3 regions of the Pantoea sp. C1E2 genome follow, and region 2 is predicted to be linked to each of the others. Evidence: predicted binding sites of a transcription regulator. Region 2 holds the regulator's gene; each other region holds the start of a gene.

What was found. Region 2 encodes PhoB, which activates phosphate uptake and scavenging genes when phosphate is short. Its sites were predicted from a motif close to CTGTCATAAAACTGNCNNAT; they were not measured.
Region 1: a site for PhoB is predicted at 2,789-2,808, ahead of glpT (glycerol-3-phosphate transporter). Genes of this name have one in related genera too.
Region 3: a site for PhoB is predicted at 3,482-3,501, ahead of pstS (phosphate ABC transporter substrate-binding protein PstS). Genes of this name have one in related genera too.

Annotation. Positions count from the first base shown of each region.
Region 1 covers NZ_JBSZHT010000002.1:473,741-479,656, reverse strand. Annotated here, with positions in the region: gene metR (HTH-type transcriptional regulator MetR) at 1-714, shown strand, start outside; gene ACXI0A_RS02455 (YehS family protein) at 807-1,289, shown strand; gene ACXI0A_RS02450 (carboxylate/amino acid/amine transporter) at 1,652-2,521, opposite strand; gene glpT (glycerol-3-phosphate transporter) at 2,954-4,294, shown strand; gene yigL (sugar/pyridoxal phosphate phosphatase YigL) at 4,327-5,127, opposite strand; gene pldB (lysophospholipase L2) at 5,160-5,916, opposite strand, start outside.
Region 2 covers NZ_JBSZHT010000002.1:1,262,033-1,267,948, forward strand. Annotated here, with positions in the region: gene ACXI0A_RS05985 (SbcC/MukB-like Walker B domain-containing protein) at 1-645, opposite strand, end outside; gene sbcD (exonuclease subunit SbcD) at 642-1,853, opposite strand; gene phoB (phosphate response regulator transcription factor PhoB) at 2,051-2,740, shown strand; gene phoR (phosphate regulon sensor histidine kinase PhoR) at 2,756-4,066, shown strand; gene ACXI0A_RS06005 (phosphate ABC transporter substrate-binding protein PstS family protein) at 4,224-5,144, shown strand; gene ACXI0A_RS06010 (5-methyltetrahydropteroyltriglutamate--homocysteine S-methyltransferase) at 5,318-5,916, shown strand, end outside.
Region 3 covers NZ_JBSZHT010000002.1:230,752-236,667, reverse strand. Annotated here, with positions in the region: gene pstB (phosphate ABC transporter ATP-binding protein PstB) at 1-345, opposite strand, end outside; gene pstA (phosphate ABC transporter permease PstA) at 390-1,277, opposite strand; gene pstC (phosphate ABC transporter permease PstC) at 1,274-2,236, opposite strand; gene pstS (phosphate ABC transporter substrate-binding protein PstS) at 2,327-3,370, opposite strand; gene glmS (glutamine--fructose-6-phosphate transaminase (isomerizing)) at 3,549-5,378, opposite strand; gene glmU (bifunctional UDP-N-acetylglucosamine diphosphorylase/glucosamine-1-phosphate N-acetyltransferase GlmU) at 5,622-5,916, opposite strand, start outside.

The DNA of each region.
Region 1 (5,916 bases), 790 kb from region 2:
CCGCAGATCCAGCAGGCGTTGCAGGCGTGCCATGAGCCGCATCAGACCACGCTGCGCATTGCGATTGAGTGTCACAGCTGCATTCAATGGCTGACGCCGGCACTGAATAATTTCCGCCAGAGCTGGCCACAAGTGGTGGTCGATTTTAAATCGGGGGTGACTTTTGATCCTCAGCCCGCCTTGCAGCAGGGTGAACTGGATGTGGTGCTGACCTCCGATATTCTGCCACGCAGCGGTTTGTTCTATACGCCGATGTTTGATTATGAGGTGCGACTGGTGTTGGCTCCGGACCATCCACTGGCGAAACTGGAGCATATTTCGCCGGAAGATTTAGCCGATGAGGTGTTAATGATTTATCCGGTGCAGCGTCAGCGTCTGGATATCTGGCGTCATTTCCTGCAGCCGGCGGGAGTGAGCCCGGCATTGAAGAATGTAGATAATACGCTGTTATTGATTCAGATGGTGTCGGCACAAATGGGCATCGCCGCATTACCGCATTGGGTGGTGGAGAGTTTTGAAAAGCAGGGCCTGGTGGTGACCAAGACGTTGGGCTCTGGCTTGTGGAGCCGCCTGTATGCGGCGGTTCGCGATGGCGAGCAGCGTCAGCCGGTGCTGGAAGCTTTTGTGCGCTTCGCCCGTCAACACGCCTGTGACCATCTGCCGTTTGTGCGTGATGCGGCGCGTCCAGGTTCACTTCAGTCGGTTTCTTCATGATCTCACGGGCGGCTTGTGTCGCCCGTGCTGTTATCCCTGCCCTGCCTGCTCTATAATGCGCCGCCTCAATCCGCGACCAAGAGAGTTTCACCATGACGAGTAACGATGTTCTGCGCAGCGTGCGCTATATGCTTGATTTGAGCGATAGCAAAGTGGTGGAGATTTTTGCCTTAGCGGGCAGTGAAGTGCCGCTGGAGGATGTTCAGGCGTGGATGAAAAAGGATGAGGATGCGGCGTTCCGTAAATTGCCGGACGTGCTGATGGGCTATTTCCTTAACGGTTTAATTTTCTTCCGTCGCGGTAAAAGTGAAGATGCGCCAGCGCCGTCAGTCGAACGTCGTATGAATAACAATATCTTCATTAAGAAGCTGCGTATCGCGTTTGCGTTGAAGACCACGGATATTCCGGTGGTGCTGGAGAAGGCAAACTTTAAGGTTTCACAGGCTGAGGTTGGTGCGATTTTCCGCAATCCAGATCATAAGAACTACCGCGAGTGCGGCGACCAGATTCTGCGTAACTTTTTGAAGGGATTGACGATGATTCATCGTCCTGCGGCGCCCGCGAAAAAGCCCTGATGGCTTCGTGTTAGTGCTCAGTCGCGAAAGGGCTGATTACTACGTGTTAGTGCTCAGTCAGGAAAGGGCTGATTGCTATGTGTTAGTGCTCAGTCAGGGATAGCGTGGCAGATCGCAAAGGAAACCCACATCCCTGTGGGTCAGCCTCGCCCTCCATGGCTCGGATGCTTTGCTCCTCTGCCACGCTATCCCTTCCCTTAGGCTTTAGGTGTCGCTTTGATATCAGGTCAGATACCGGCCGCTCCGATCACGAAGGAATCTCACTTCCCTGTGGATTTGCCTGTCTCTTCCCTCTGGCTTAGGTGCTGCTTTTTCGAAGCTAGAGCAAAGCAACGAGCTTGTTAGCAATTCAGCTCGGCCATTTAGGCATCGCTTTTAGCGACATGCCCTACTACCCAACGCTTGTGCACGTAAAGTGAAGCGAAAATGACAATCGCCCCGGCAATAAAGCTCGGCCAGTGCGGTTTTTCCTGCCAGATCGCCAGGTTCACCAGTAAGCCCGCCGGTACGTGCATGTTGTTCATGATGCCCAACGTACCCGCATCGACCTGCGTGGCACCGTAGTTCCACATAAAGTAGCCCAGTCCCGAAGCCGCTACGCCCAGCCACACCAGAATGCCCCATTGCAGGTTTGTGGTCGGCAGCTTGTTCGGATTACCCCACAGGCTCCAGGCAATGATGGCAATGATCACCGCGCCTAAATAGAACCACGAGAATGCCGTGTGTTGCGGCATCGGGCGGGTTTCCTGCAAACGCTTGTAACCGACCATACCAATGGCGAAGCAGATGTTAGCCGCCTGAACCAGCAGTAAACCGAACCAGAAGTGATCGCTGACTTTGTCATAGCGAATGATGGCCGCACCGGCTACCGCCAACAGCGCGCTGAAAGCATAGCCGATTCGCAGTCGACGTCTGCTGAGCAAATCGTAGATCAGCGTGACGTAGAGCGGCGTCATCACGGTAAACAATAGGAATTCTGTCACGCTGAGGTAGGTATAAGCCTCAAAACTCAGCAGGTACATGACGCCGAGTTGCAGCATCCCCACCAGCATATACAGCAGGATGGTTGAGGCGCGATAGCCTTTCCAGCGCAGGAACGGCAGGAAGACAATCGCGGCCAACCCAAGGCGCATCAGTACAGAGAACCAGGAGTCAACCTGGCCTGCAAGGTATTCACCTATCAAACTAAAGGAAAAAGCCCACAAAATGGTGGTAACGATCAGTAACGGCACGGCATCGATCCCAAAATGAACAGTGGCGCTAGTGTAAACAAACTGTCGTGTATGGGCTGAAATATCTGGTTGACGAGTGGTCAAAATAAAACCAAACAACTCCTGGCTTCATTAAGCCAACTCTTTATCGCTCGCTTGTAAAACCGGGCTGTTAATTGCTGATGAAGTAAATCTATTTCAGCAGCGCAATGGATTACCCTTTCAAACGTAAAAGTCCCAACGCTTAATGCGCGAATTCCAACATTTCCTGGTTTATATCGCTCTTAAATGTCATCAAACTGTAACAATTGTGTCACACATCACAGTAACGTGGCGTAACCATCACTATCCTTTGCGCGAAATGGAACTTTGCTGTCTGTTTTAGCGCCAGTTGGCGTTTGACCCATCCTGCTGGGAATTCATAACTATATTGCGCCCTGGAGGGCCGCATCCATGTTGAGTATCTTCAAACCGGCACCGCATCAGCCGCAAGTCGCTGACGATCGTGTCGATCCACTTTATCGTCGGCTGCGCTGGCAAATCTTCATCGGCATTTTCTTTGGTTATGCCGCCTATTACCTGGTCCGTAAAAACTTTGCGCTGGCGATGCCCTATTTAGTCGAACAGGGCTTCTCGCGTGGCGATCTCGGTTTTGCGCTGTCTGGGATATCCATCGCTTACGGTTTCTCCAAGTTCATCATGGGTTCCGTCTCCGACCGCTCAAATCCACGCGTGTTTTTACCTGCCGGACTGATTCTGGCCGCCGCGGTGATGCTCTTTATGGGCTTTGTACCCTGGGCCACCTCCAGCATCATGGTGATGTTTGTGCTGCTATTCCTGTGTGGTTGGTTCCAGGGCATGGGCTGGCCACCGTGCGGTCGCACTATGGTGCACTGGTGGTCGCAGAAGGAGCGTGGCGGGATTGTCTCGGTATGGAACTGCGCGCATAACGTCGGCGGCGGTATTCCGCCCCTGCTGTTCCTGCTGGGCATGGCGTGGTTTAACGACTGGAAAGCTGCGCTGTATATGCCGGCGTTCGGTGCCATCTTCATCGCTATCATTGCGTTTGCGCTGATGCGTGACACCCCCCAATCCTGTGGCCTGCCGCCGATTGAAGCGTACAAAAACGACTACCCGCCGGATTACAGCGAGAATCATGAAGAGGAACTGACGGCAAAGCAGATCTTCATGCAGTACATCCTGCCTAATAAGCTGCTGTGGTATATCGCTCTGGCCAACGTGTTCGTTTACCTGCTGCGCTACGGCATTCTCGACTGGTCACCGACCTACCTGAAAGAGGTGAAGCATTTCACGCTGGATAAATCTTCGTGGGCTTATTTCTTCTACGAATATGCGGGCATTCCCGGCACCCTGCTGTGCGGCTGGATGTCGGACAAGGTGTTCAGAGGCAATCGTGGCGCCACCGGCGTGTTCTTTATGACGCTGGTGACCATCGCTACGGTGGTGTACTGGCTTAACCCGCCAGGTAATCCAGGCATCGATATGCTGTGCATGATTGTCATCGGCTTTCTGATTTACGGCCCGGTGATGCTGATTGGTCTGCATGCGCTTGAACTGGCACCGAAAAAAGCCGCGGGCACCGCAGCGGGCTTTACCGGTTTGTTTGGCTATCTCGGCGGTTCCGTCGCCGCCAGTGCGATTGTCGGTTACACAGTGGACTACTTCGGCTGGGATGGCGGTTTCATGGTGATGATTGCTGGATCGGTGTTGGCGGTGATTCTGTTGCTGCTCACGATGGTCAGCGAGCATAAGCACAAGAAACAGATGGCATAACAAAAATGGGCCGGATTAACCGGCCCATTTTTTTAAGCAAGGAACAGCTTACGCAGCGTATGCGGCACCGCGTCTTCAGCGTTGCTGCCAATTACTTCGAGCGTCGGCAAGGTATCTTTCAGACGCTGCTGCCCATTACGCATGATGCAGCCTTTACCAGCCATGCTCAGCATTTCCACATCATTCATGCCATCCCCAAAAGCGATGCACTCTTTCAGTGAGAAGCCAAGCTGCTTCGATACCGCTTCCAGCGCGTGACCTTTTGATACGCCACCCGCCATCACTTCCAGACAGGTTGGCAGTGAGAAACTAACATTCACACGATCGCCCCAGCGCGCTTCGATCGCCAGCTCCAGCGGCGCCAGACGCTCAGGATCGTCGCAGGTGAAGAACACCTTGCTGATACCATCGGTTTCCAGCATGCCCGGCTGGTAGACCTGATAGTTAAACACCGACTCGCGGAAGTAGTCCTGCTCCTCCGGTCGGTGGCGGCTCATAAACCACTCGTCGTCGCGATACACGTGCGTCAGGATATGTTCATCGTGGTACTGCAGACCGTAAAGCTCGCTGGCGATATCGGCGTCGAGGTTATGGCTGAACACCAGTTCACCCTCTGCATTGTGCACGCGGGCACCGTTGGAGGTGATCATGTACGCCGGAATGCCGAGGTTGTCGCGCATCTGGCCCACGTCGATATAGTGACGGCCGGTGGCGAAAACGAAGTGGACATCTTGCGCCACCAGTTCCTGCAGCGTGGTACGGGCAAAAGGTGTCAGTCGGTGTTCCGGTGAGAGCAGCGTGCCATCCAGGTCGGATGCGACGATGTGGTACATGTAAACCTCTGGTATTGATATCGGAAAATGAGTTAAACGTGGCGCTCGAAAAAATCGACCACCAGGTTGAGCGCTTCAGCGCGCATGGCGTCTGTTTCAAACAAAATCTCGTGACGCGCGCCTTGAATCACATACGGCACGGTGCCTTCGCAGGGATGTCCCGCGTCGGCCATCGCCGTGCAAAAAATATCTTGCGAGCGGTTGTCTACCACATCGTCTTCACTGGCCTGCAAAACCAGTGATGGCGTGGTGATTTTCGCCGCCTGGCTAATGATGCTGCGCCCGGCATACACGCCTTCACGCACCCAGTGATAAGTCGGGCCACCAACGCGCAGCCCCGGATCGTCCGCGTAAAAACGCAGGTTGCGCCGATAGCGTTCCCGGCTGTGCGTCAGGCGATTAATACCAAACGGACTGGCGCGCCAGCGGCCGGTGCCAAGGGCATAGCGTTCGCGTATCGCCGGCAGTTTTTCCGCCCAGTCCAAAATCGGGTGCGCCATCCAGTCAGGCAACGGCAGCACGATGCCGAACATCGGTGCCGAAAACACCGCGGCATGGAACGCCTGCGGCTGACGCGCCAGAAACAGCGCTAAAATCGCACCGCCCATCGAATGCGCCAGCACGTAGCGCTGCTGATAATGGTTACTGACGATCTCTTTCAGATACAGCGTTTCTAAATCGTCAACGTAGTGGCTGAACTCGACCACATGGCCGCGATGCGAATCGGCCAGCAAGCGATCGGAGCGGCCCTGCCCGCGATGGTCAATAATCACCACGTCATAACCGCAG
Region 2 (5,916 bases):
TTCATCCAGCAACAGCATGCCGCCCGCCCGCGCGCGCAAGGTCTCCAGATCGCTGCGTGCGGTGCGCCAGCGCTCGTAAATCTGCATTGAGATTTGGCCGTAGATCTCTGTGCCGGTCAGTTCTTCCAGCAGTTCGGCGCGCTCGCCCGGCTTGGCGTTGAGGAAGGCAGCGAACTGGCCTTGCGACAGCATCATCGAGCGGGTGAAGCGGTCAAAATCGAGGCCGGAGAGCGTTTCGATGAGCTTGAGTTTGTCGCTGACCTTATCAGCCACAATCTGGTTATCCGCCACCCGAGCCAGTTCGACGCGTGGCGCCTGCAATTTGCCGTCGGCCTGGCCGCGCGCGCGGTTCTGGCTCCAGAAGGCACGCCAGGCTTCCCCTTTAACCTCAAATTCGACTTCTGCCAGACATTCGGCGGTGTCACGGGTAATCAGTTCGTTTTGCGTCTGCGACAGTACGCCGAGGCGCGGCGTCTGGTGATACAACGCCAGGCAGATAGCATCCAGCAGTGTGGTTTTCCCCGCGCCGGTTGCGCCGGTAATGGCAAATAATCCGTTGCTGGCAAAGGGTTCACGGCGGAAATCGATAAACCATTCACCGCGCAGCGCATTGAGGTTTTTAAAACGTAACGTCAGGATTTTCATGCGGACGGGTTCTCCAGCGCGGCGAGGGTAGTGCGAAATAACTGCGTCAATTGTTCAGCCTGATCGGCGTCCAACTGATCTTCCTGCGCCAGGCGACGAGCAAACACCTCTTCGACTTTCAACTCGCTCAGGGTTTCGTTATCCATGCGCGCCAGGCTGCGTTGACGCTGTTCTCGGCTGCGGCGCACCAGCAGCACTTCCACCGGCAATGCTTCAGTCAGTTGCTCAACGCGGCGCTGCAAATCACTCAGGTACTCTTGCGTGGTGATTTCAATGTCGAGCCAGACGGGCTGCTCGCGATCTCCCTCACTAAATTCGCTCAGCTGTTGTTCGATTTCCGCCATTGAGCCTTTCAACATCTGCATCGGCTGGAACAGCGGGATCGGCAGCGCTGTAACGCTATCCAACTGAGCGCCGAACTCCAGCAGAAATACGCTTTTCTCACGTCCCAGTTCATCAAAGCTGAGCGGAATCGGTGAACCGCTGTAACGAATATGTTCACTGTCAGCAATACGCTGCGCCCGGTGAATATGGCCCAGAGCAATGTAATCCGCGGCGGGAAACGCCTGCGCCGGGAAGGCATCCAGCGTGCCGATATAGATATCGCGCACCGAGTCGCTTTTGGTCACGCCAACGGTGGTGAGATGGCCGGTGGCAATAATGGGAAGTGCACGATCTGCGCGTTCGGCCAGCGCAGCGGCATAACACTGCTGGTAATGCTGCTCAATCGCTTCCAGCAGTGAGATCTGTTTCTCGCGCCCGGATTGTCCCGCCTGGCTGCGCAAAATATCGCGTGGACGCAAATAGGGAATCGCACACAACAACGCCCCCGGCGTGCCATCGCGCTGATGCAGCGTCAGCACCTGCTGCTCGCCCTGTGGCGTGGCGCTGGTGATCACTCGCGTATTTAAACAGGCGAGTAATTCGCGTGATTCATTCAGGGTAGCGACGGAATCATGGTTGCCCGCCAGCACAATCAGCTGGCACTGCGTCGGTTGCAGCGCGACCACGAAGCGGTTAAACATTTCACGCGCATAGCTTGGTGGCGAACCGGTATCAAACAGGTCTCCCGCGATGATCAGCGCATCCACCTGATGCTGGGTAATCTGGTCCAGCAACCACTCCAGGAAGGCCTGATGCTCGGCCGCCCGGCTTTTGCTGTAAAAGAATTGACCGAGATGCCAATCCGCGGTGTGAATAATGCGCATGAATACTCCCTGCTTCGTTAAGCGAAGGCGAATTATAACCTCTTCAGATCGCAAAGAAAAAAAAGCGATAATCGTTGTCACATTTCTGTTTTTTAACTATTTATCATAGGTCGGGTTTTTCATAAAAGTGTCATAAAACTGACGCATAATGGCGCCGCAAATCCCAGTGACCTATTGTCACAAAAGCAGGAGTTATAATGGCTAAGCGCATTTTGGTTGTGGAAGACGAAGCTCCCATCCGTGAAATGTTATGTTTCGTGCTGGAACAGAATGATTATCAGCCTATTGAGGCAGAAGACTATGACAGCGCGATTGGTAAGTTGATCGAACCCTGGCCTGATTTAATTCTGCTGGATTGGATGTTGCCTGGCGGCAGCGGTATTCAGTTTATTAAACATTTGAAACGTGAAGCCATGACGCGCGACATCCCGGTGATGATGCTGACGGCGCGCGGTGAAGAAGAAGATCGCGTGCGCGGTCTGGAAGTGGGCGCGGATGACTACATCACCAAACCTTTCTCACCGAAAGAGCTGATGGCACGTATCAAAGCGGTGATGCGCCGTATTTCACCAATGGCGGTGGAAGAGGTGATTGAGATGCAGGGTCTGAGCCTCGATCCTTCCTCGCATCGCGTGATGTCGGAAAGTACCCCGCTGGAAATGGGACCTACCGAATATAAATTGCTGCACTTCTTTATGACGCACCCAGAGCGTGTTTACAGCCGCGAACAGCTGCTGAACCACGTATGGGGCACCAACGTCTACGTGGAAGATCGTACCGTTGATGTGCATATCCGTCGTTTACGTAAAGCACTGGAAGTATCTGGCCACGATCGCATGGTTCAAACCGTACGTGGAACAGGGTATCGTTTCTCTGCCCGCTACTAAACGGAGTCTTTTACCGTGCTGGAACGACTCTCCTGGAAGAGATTATTGACTGAGCTGGCGCTGGTCTGTTTGCCCGCGCTGGTGCTTGGTCTGTTGTTCGGTTATCTGCCCTGGCTACTGCTGATTGCAGTGTCGGGTGTGATGTTTTGGCACTTTAGAAATCTGATGCGTCTGTCGCACTGGCTGTGGGTCGATCGTTCTATGACGCCACCCGCCGGGCGCGGTAGCTGGGAACCGCTGTTCTACGGCCTGTATCAGATGCAACTGCGTAACCGTCGTCGTCGTCGGGAGTTGGGTAACCTGATTAAGCGCTTTCGTAGCGGCGCGGAATCCCTGCCTGATGCAGTGATCCTGACCACCGAAGAGGGCACCATTTTCTGGTGCAACGGGCTGGCACAACAGCATCTCGGGCTGCGCTGGCCGGAAGATAATGGCCAGAACATCCTCAATTTACTGCGCTATCCTGAGTTTTCCCGCTATATCCGCCAACGCGATTTTGACAAGCCGCTGACGCTGGTGCTGAACAATCAACATCATATGGAATTTCGTGTGATGCCCTACAGCGAAGGGCAATGGTTGATGGTGGCGCGCGATGTCACCCAGATGCACCAGCTGGAAGGGGCGCGGCGTAACTTCTTTGCCAACGTCAGTCATGAACTGCGTACGCCGTTAACGGTGTTGCAGGGCTATCTGGAAATGATGGACGATGCGGCGATGAACGAGCGCACGCGCGGCAAGGCGTTGCACACCATGCAGGAGCAAACTCGCCGCATGGATAGCCTGGTGAAACAGCTGCTGACCTTGTCGCGTATTGAAGCCGCGCCCGCTATCGATCTCAAAGAGACGGTGGATGTCCCGGGCATGCTGCAACTGTTGCAGCGCGAGGCGGAAACCCTCAGCCAGGGCCGGCACAGCATCCATTTCCGCACCGATCCGCACCTCAAAGTCTTCGGCAATGATGAACAGCTGCGCAGCGCCATTTCCAATCTGGTGTACAACGCGGTGAATCACACGCCGGAGGGAACGCGCCTCGATATCAGCTGGCTGCGCACCAAAGAGGGGGCGGAATTCAAAGTGTGCGATAACGGACCGGGGATCAGCGAGGAGCATTTGCCGCGCCTCACCGAGCGTTTTTATCGGGTCGATAAAGCCCGATCGCGTGCGACCGGCGGCAGTGGCTTAGGGCTGGCGATCGTTAAGCATGCATTGAGCCATCACACGGCGAGGCTGGAGATCACCAGTATTCCGCATCAGGAAACCTGTTTTAGTTTTGTGCTGCCACCACGCTTGATTGTGGCGAAAAGCGTTCACAGTAAGGTCAGTTAAGCACGACGGAGCGGCGCAATTTATTGCGCTATGCCAATGGATTAGGCCATGTACGAGTTATTCGCACATACGGTAGCGGCGCAATGTATTGCGCGATCAATCGTGCCGCTACAGAATGTGCACTTGAATGTTCATGACCTGATTGACGGAAGACCTGATGAAATCGCTGTTGCTGTTCACGTTGCTGCTGTGCTCTGCGCTGGCACCAGCCCAACAAACCATGCTCACCGGCAATTTAAGCAGCGTCGGTTCCGACACCCTCGGCTATCTGATGACCTTATGGGGCGAGGATTTCAGCCGCCAGTCACCGGGCGTTAACGTTCAGGTACAGGCGGCTGGATCCTCAACCGCACCTACCGCGCTGGCGGCAGGCGCAGCCCAACTCGGGGCGATGAGCCGCCCGATGCAAATTGATGAACGCCAACTGTTTACCTCGCGCTACGGCTATCCACCGCTGGCGGTGCCGGTGGCAATGGATGCGCTGGTGGTGGTGGTGAATCAGGACAACCCGCTATCCCGTATCGATCAACCACAACTCGATGCCCTTTTCTCTGTCACCCGCCTGTGCGGTGCGCACGCTGTGCCGCAGCGCTGGGGCGATCTTGGCCTCAATCAGGGGAATTGGGCGCAACGCAGCATTCAACGCTTTGGCCGTAACTCGGCATCGGGAACCTGGGGTTTCTTTAAACAGCAAGCGCTGTGCAAAGGTGATTTCCGTTCAGACGTTGCAGAGTTTCCCGGCTCGGCGGCGGTGGTGCAGGCAGTGGCGGCGACCCCTAACAGCATTGGTTATGCCAGTTTTGGCTTTCACCTGAGCGGCGTGAAAATGGTACCGATCGTGACTACACAGGGCGACAGCGTGATGCCCGATGCCGAATCGATTCGCAATGGTCGTTATCCGTGGTCGCGTCCGCTCTATATTTACGTCAATAAAGCGCCGGGCAAACCGCTGCCGCCACTGGTAAATGCGTTCTTACATCAGGTGTTATCGCCAGAAGGGCAGCGCCGGGTGACGGAGGCCGGTTATCTGCCGCTTTCCGACAGCCAGATGGCGCAGGCACGTGCTGCCATTGAGTAAAATTGAAGAACGAACATCCGATCATGAATTTTATTCACGTCACCTGAATTTTCTTCCATTGCCCAATGTGTTTCGGCATGTCACTCTCTCTGGACATTTAGCCATCCAGATGGCTATAAGTAACCAGATGAAATTATACCCTGACGCAATTATGCGTTTAGCCAGGAGTGAACATGCCACAACAACAACCGTTCCGTGCCGATACCGTCGGCAGTTTTCTGCGTCCTGCAGCGATCAAGCAAGCGCGCGTGCAGTTCGCCAATGGCGAGATCACGGCTGAGCAACTGCGTCAGGTAGAAGATAAAGAGATCCGCCACGTGGTCGAGCAGCAACGTGCCAACGGCCTGCAAGTGGTAACAGACGGCGAGTTCCGTCGCGCCTGGTGGCACTTTGACTTCTTTGGCGATCTGCAGGGCGTTGAGCTGTTTGAGGCTGAGCAGGGCATTCAGTTCAATGGTGTGCAAACTAAAGCGCACGGCGTGATAGTCACCGGCAAAGTGGCCTTTAATCCGCATCACCCAATGCTGGATCACTTCCGCTTCCTGAAAAGCATTGCAGGCGACGCCGTGGCGAAGATGACCATCCCCAGCCCAAGCGTGCTGCATTTCCGTGGTGGACGTAAGGTGATCGATGCCACCGTTTATCCCGATCTGAAAGAGTACTTTGCTGACCTGGCGCAGACTTACAAAGATGCGATTGCGGCTTTCTATGCGGCGGGCTGCCGTTTTCTGCAGCTGGATGACACCGTTTGGGCTTACCTTTGCTCATCGGA
Region 3 (5,916 bases), 1.0 Mb from region 2:
CACGCCAAACGCGATGTTGTCATAAATCGACATTGGGAACGGCGTTGGCTTCTGGAACACCATGCCGACGCGTGCGCGCAGCAGGGCGATATCCTGATGGGAAGCCAGAATATTGTCGCCATCCAGAAGAATGTCACCTTCAGCACGCTGCTCAGGGTAGAGCGAGTACATTTTGTTGAAGGTGCGCAGCAGGGTGGATTTACCACAGCCTGATGGTCCGATGAAGGCGGTGACCTGGTTCTTCGCGATATCCAGGTTAATGTTCTTCAGAGCGTGAAACTTTCCGTAATAGAAGTTCAGATTGCGAACCTGAATTTTACCGGCAGAAGTCGTTGCCATACTCATTGCTCATCTCTCTTGTGCAGCGCCGCCGAAGCCGCGCCGGGAAATTAGTGTTTGCCCTTGGCGAAAACCACTCGCGCGACAATGTTCAGCAGCAGCACACACAGGGTAATGATCAACACACCCGCCCATGCCAGGCTTTGCCATTCCGCAAACGGGCTCATGGCGAATTTGAAGATCGTCACTGGCAAGTTGGCGATTGGCTGCATCATGTCGGTGCTCCAGAACTGGTTCGACAGCGCAGTAAACAGCAGCGGTGCGGTTTCGCCCGCGATACGCGCGACGGCCAGCAGCACACCGGTGATAATCCCGGATACTGAGGCTTTCAGCGTGATGGCCGAAATCATCTTCCACTTCGGCGTACCCAGCGCATAAGCCGCTTCACGCATGCTGTCTGGTACCAGACGCAGCATGTTTTCTGAGGTACGAATCACGATCGGAATCTGCAACAGCGCCAGCGCCACCACACCCGCCCAGCCAGAGAAGTGCTGCATCTGCGCGACCACGATGGTGTAGACGAACAAGCCCACTACAATCGACGGTGCTGACAACAAGATGTCGTTGATGAAGCGAATCACTTCCGCCAGCCAGTGCTTGCGACCATATTCTGCCAGGTAAATACCCGCCATGATGCCCAGCGGCGTACCGATTACCGTTGACCACAGAATCAATAATCCACTGCCCGCCAGGGCGTTGGCCAAACCACCGCCTGCGGTATTTGGCGGCGGCGTTGATTCGGTGAACAGTGACCAGCTCAGACCATCGATGCCTTTGGTGACGGTGGTGAACAGAATCCACACCAGCCAGAACAGGCCAAAGGCCATGGTCAGCATCGACAAGGTCAGAGCAATTTTGTTTTTGGTGCTGCGCCACGCCTGCATTTTGCGGCGAGAGGCTTCCAGCTCAGCGCGAGCCTGCATTTCAATAGCTGTCATGAACGGGCTCCTTCACTCTTCGCCAGACGCAGGATCATCAGTTTAGAGATCGCCAGCACGATAAAGGTAATCACGAACAGGATCAGACCCAGCTCCATCAGCGCGGCTACGTGCACGCCTGATTCCGCTTCAGCGAATTCGTTCGCCAGTGCGGAGGTGATACTGTTGCCCGGCATAAATAGCGATGCGCTGTCGAGCTGGTAGGTGTTTCCGATGATAAAGGTCACCGCCATGGTTTCACCCAGTGCGCGGCCGAGTCCCAGCATCACACCACCGATCACGCCGTTTTTGGTGAATGGCAGCACGATGCGCCAGATCACTTCCCACGTGGTGCAACCGATGCCGTAAGCGGACTCTTTCATCATCACCGGCGTCTGCTCAAACACATCACGCATCACCGAAGCAATGTACGGAATGATCATGATGGCGAGGATCACACCTGCCGCCAGAATACCGATACCGAAAGCCGGGCCTGAGAACAGGGTGCCCACAATCGGAATGTTCGACATGACGTTGCCGACCGGCGTCTGGAAGTACTCAGCGAACAGCGGGGCGAAGATAAACAGGCCCCACATGCCGTAAACGATACTCGGGATTGCTGCTAACAGTTCAATCGCGGTACCCAGCGGGCGACGTAGCCAGTTAGGCGACAGTTCCGTCAGGAACAGCGCAATGCCAAAGCTCACCGGCACCGCGATGACCAGAGCAATAATGGAGGTGACGAGGGTGCCGTAAATCGGTACCAGCGCACCAAATTGTTCGTTTGGCGCATCCCAGGTTTTGGTCCATAAGAAGGAAAAACCAAATTTTTGGATGCTAGGCCAGGAAGAGAAAATCAGGGAGACGATAATGCCACCCATCAACAACAACACGATAAGCGCGGAAAGTTTCACCAGCGCGCCGAAAATCATGTCACCTTGTTTACCTGGGGCTTTGAACGTCGGCTTAGTGGCAGCCATAAGTTTCTCGGTTCTCAGAGGAAGTTCAGGGCGGCATACCATGCCGCCCATCGGGTTGGTCAGTCAGGGGAGACTAACCGGGTCATTCGCTTACTTATAAATCGCTTTGCCGGAGCTGTCTTTGATGTTCGCTTTCCAGGCAGTGCGAATCTGGTTAGCAACGCTTTCTGGCAGCGCAGCGTAATCCAGTGCGGTTGCAGTTTTACTGCCGCCTTTGTAAGCCCAGTCGAAGAACTTCATCACTTCAGCACCTTTAGCCGCATCAGCCTGCTCTTTGTAGATCAGGATGAAGGTGGTAGAAGAGATTGGCCATGCATCTGCACCTTTCTGGAAGGTCAGGTCTTGAGCGAAAGATTTGCTCCAGTCTGCGCCTTTAGCAGAGTTTGAGAAGCTAGTTTCGCTTGGCGCAACTGGCTTGCCATCTGCATCCATCAGTTTGGTGTAGGTCAGGTTGTTCTGCTTAGCATAAGCATACTCAACGTAACCGATTGAACCTGGCAGACGCTGAACGAAGGCTGCAACGCCGTCGTTTCCTTTACCGCCCAGACCGGTTGGCCAGTTAACGGTGTTGCCTTTACCAATTTTGCTGTTCCAGTCGCTGTTGACTTTAGACAGGTAGCTGGTGAAAACGAAAGAGGTACCTGAACCATCTGCGCGGCGAACCACGTTGATGTTGGTGTCTGGCAGTTTCACGCCTGGGTTCAGTTTAGTGATCGCCGGGTCGTTCCACTTTTTGATGTTGCCCAGGTAGATGTCGCCAACGGTTTTGCCGTCCAGCGTCAGTTCACCTGATTTTACACCTGGGATGTTAACGGCCAGCACCACGCCACCGATAACGGTAGGGAACTGGAACAGACCATTTTTTTCCAAATCGGCATCAGCCATCGGCGCATCTGACGCACCGAAATCAACGGTTTTAGCGATGATCTGCTTAACGCCGCCTGAAGAACCAATACCCTGATAGTTGATTTTGCTACCGGTGGCTTGCTGGTATTCTGCTGCCCACTTGGCATAAACCGGTGCCGGGAATGTACCGCCAGCACCAGTCAGATCGGTGGCTGCAAAAGCAGATACCGCGCTTACTGCGAAGGTGGCGGCGAGGATTCGGGCTACGGATGTACGCATCAGTGTCATGTTCCCTCCAGGGGATTCAAAAAAAATCAGGCTCAATGCCTTTTTTAGTAAGAGTCAGTGATTGCTGCTGGAGGGAAAATAGGACAGTTTGATGACAGTGAAATGTACGAAATATGACAGTTATATGACACCGATTAAAAAGCGAGCGGGCCCGTTGCAGACCCGCTCTTTCTACTGATTATTCAACGGTAACGGATTTCGCCAGGTTACGCGGCTGGTCAACATCTGTACCTTTAATCAGCGCGACATGATACGAAAGCAGCTGTAATGGCACCGTATAGAAGATCGGCGCAATCACTTCTTCGACGTGCGGCAGAGAGATGATTTTCATGCCATCGCTATCGGTGAAACCGGCATCCTGATCGGCAAACACATACAGCAGACCGCCGCGTGCGCGTACCTCTTCAATATTCGATTTCAGCTTCTCCAGCAGCTCGTTGTTCGGCGCGACCACGATAACCGGCATATCGGCATCAATCAGCGCCAGCGGGCCGTGTTTGAGCTCTCCGGCCGCGTAGGCTTCCGCGTGGATATAGGAGATCTCTTTCAGCTTCAGCGCGCCTTCCATCGCAATCGGGTACTGATCGCCACGGCCAAGGAACAACGCATGATGTTTGTCAGAGAAACCTTCCGCCAGGCTTTCAATCACTTTATCCTGCGCCAGCATCTGCTCAATTCGGCTCGGTAAGGCCTGCAACGCATGCACGATTTCGTGCTCGGTTTCCGGCTTCATGCCATGCAGACGTCCCAGTTTCGCCACCAGCATCAGTAGAACCGCCAGCTGGGTGGTGAAGGCTTTGGTCGAGGCCACACCAATTTCGGTGCCGGCTTTGGTCATCAGCGCCAGATCGGACTCACGCACCAGCGAAGAGCCCGCAACGTTACAGATGGCCAGCGAACCGAGATAGCCGAGTTCTTTTGACAGACGCAGCGCAGCCAGCGTATCGGCGGTTTCACCCGATTGCGACAGGGTGATCAGCAGGCTGTTTTTGCGCACCGCGGATTTGCGATAGCGGAATTCAGAGGCGATTTCCACATCACAAGGAAGGTTGGCCAGCGACTCAAACCAGTAACGCGATACCATGCCAGAGTTGTATGACGTGCCGCAGGCAATAATCTGGATGTGCTCAACCTTGCTCAGTAATTCTTCGGCATGGGGGCCCAGCTCGCTGAGATCGACCTGCCCGTGGTTAAAACGACCGGTAATGGTGTTTTTAATCGCGTTTGGCTGCTCGTAGATCTCTTTCTGCATGTAGTGGCGATAGGTACCTTTATCACCGGCATCGTATTGCGCAGTAGATTCAATTTCCGCACGTTTGGCTGGCTTACCATCACGATCGATGATAGTGACTTCACGGCGGGTGATTTCAGCGATATCGCCCTCTTCCAGATACATAAAGCGGCGGGTCACCGGCAGCAAGGCCAGCTGATCGGAAGCGATAAAGTTCTCACCCACACCACGGCCGATCACCAGCGGGCTGCCAGAGCGGGCGGCCACCAGCACGGACGGATCGCGGCTGTCCATGATCACCATGCCATAAGCACCGCGCAGTTGAGGGATCACGCGCAGTACCACTTCGCGCAATGTGCCGCCCTGTTTCTGCTCCCAGTGCACCAGATGCGCCACCACTTCGGTGTCGGTTTCTGAGGCAAAGGTATAGCCGCGCTCAATCATCTGAGCACGCAGTGGCTCATGGTTCTCAATGATGCCGTTGTGCACAATGATGATGTGCTCAGAGACATGCGGATGCGCATTCGCTTCTGATGGCTCACCGTGGGTTGCCCAACGAGTGTGAGCGATACCGGTGCCACCAATCAGCGGCTGCTGCTCTGCGGCTTCGGCCAGATTGGCCACTTTGCCGAGACGACGCAGACGCGTCATGTGCCCCTGACGATCCACCACTGCCAGACCCGCAGAGTCATAACCGCGATACTCAAGACGACGCAGACCTTCCAGCAGAATTTCTGCGATGTCACGCTGCGCTACTGCACCAACAATTCCACACATAATAGTTTCCTGACTTCATGGCTTTCGGCCATTGCGTTGTCTTCTGACCTGATTTCCCCGAGCCTTGTAGAGAGTTGGGGATCTACCCTTCATACTTCAAATTTCAGGTGCGTTGGCTACGTGCATTCACCCCAATCACTTACTTCAGTAAGCTCCTGAGGATTCATGCACTTGCCGCCTTCCTGAAACTCGAATTATTTTGGGTATTTTTCTAACGGGCCGATCTTTGCCGGCCCTTAAAATTTATTTTTTCTTCACCGGACGCTGCCAGCCAGACTTCTGATTCTGTTCTTTACGGTTGTAGATCAAATCGGCGGCGGTGACATCTTTCATAACCGTGGTGCCTGCTGCAATGGTCGCGCCAGCTGCGATGGTGACCGGGGCCACCAGCTGGGTATCGGAACCGACAAACACATTGTCGCCGATGATAGTTTTGAATTTGTTGGCGCCATCGTAGTTGCAGGTAATGGTGCCCGCTCCAATGTTTACGCCCGCGCCAATTTCGGCGTCGCCAAGATAAGAGAGATGGCCGGCTTTA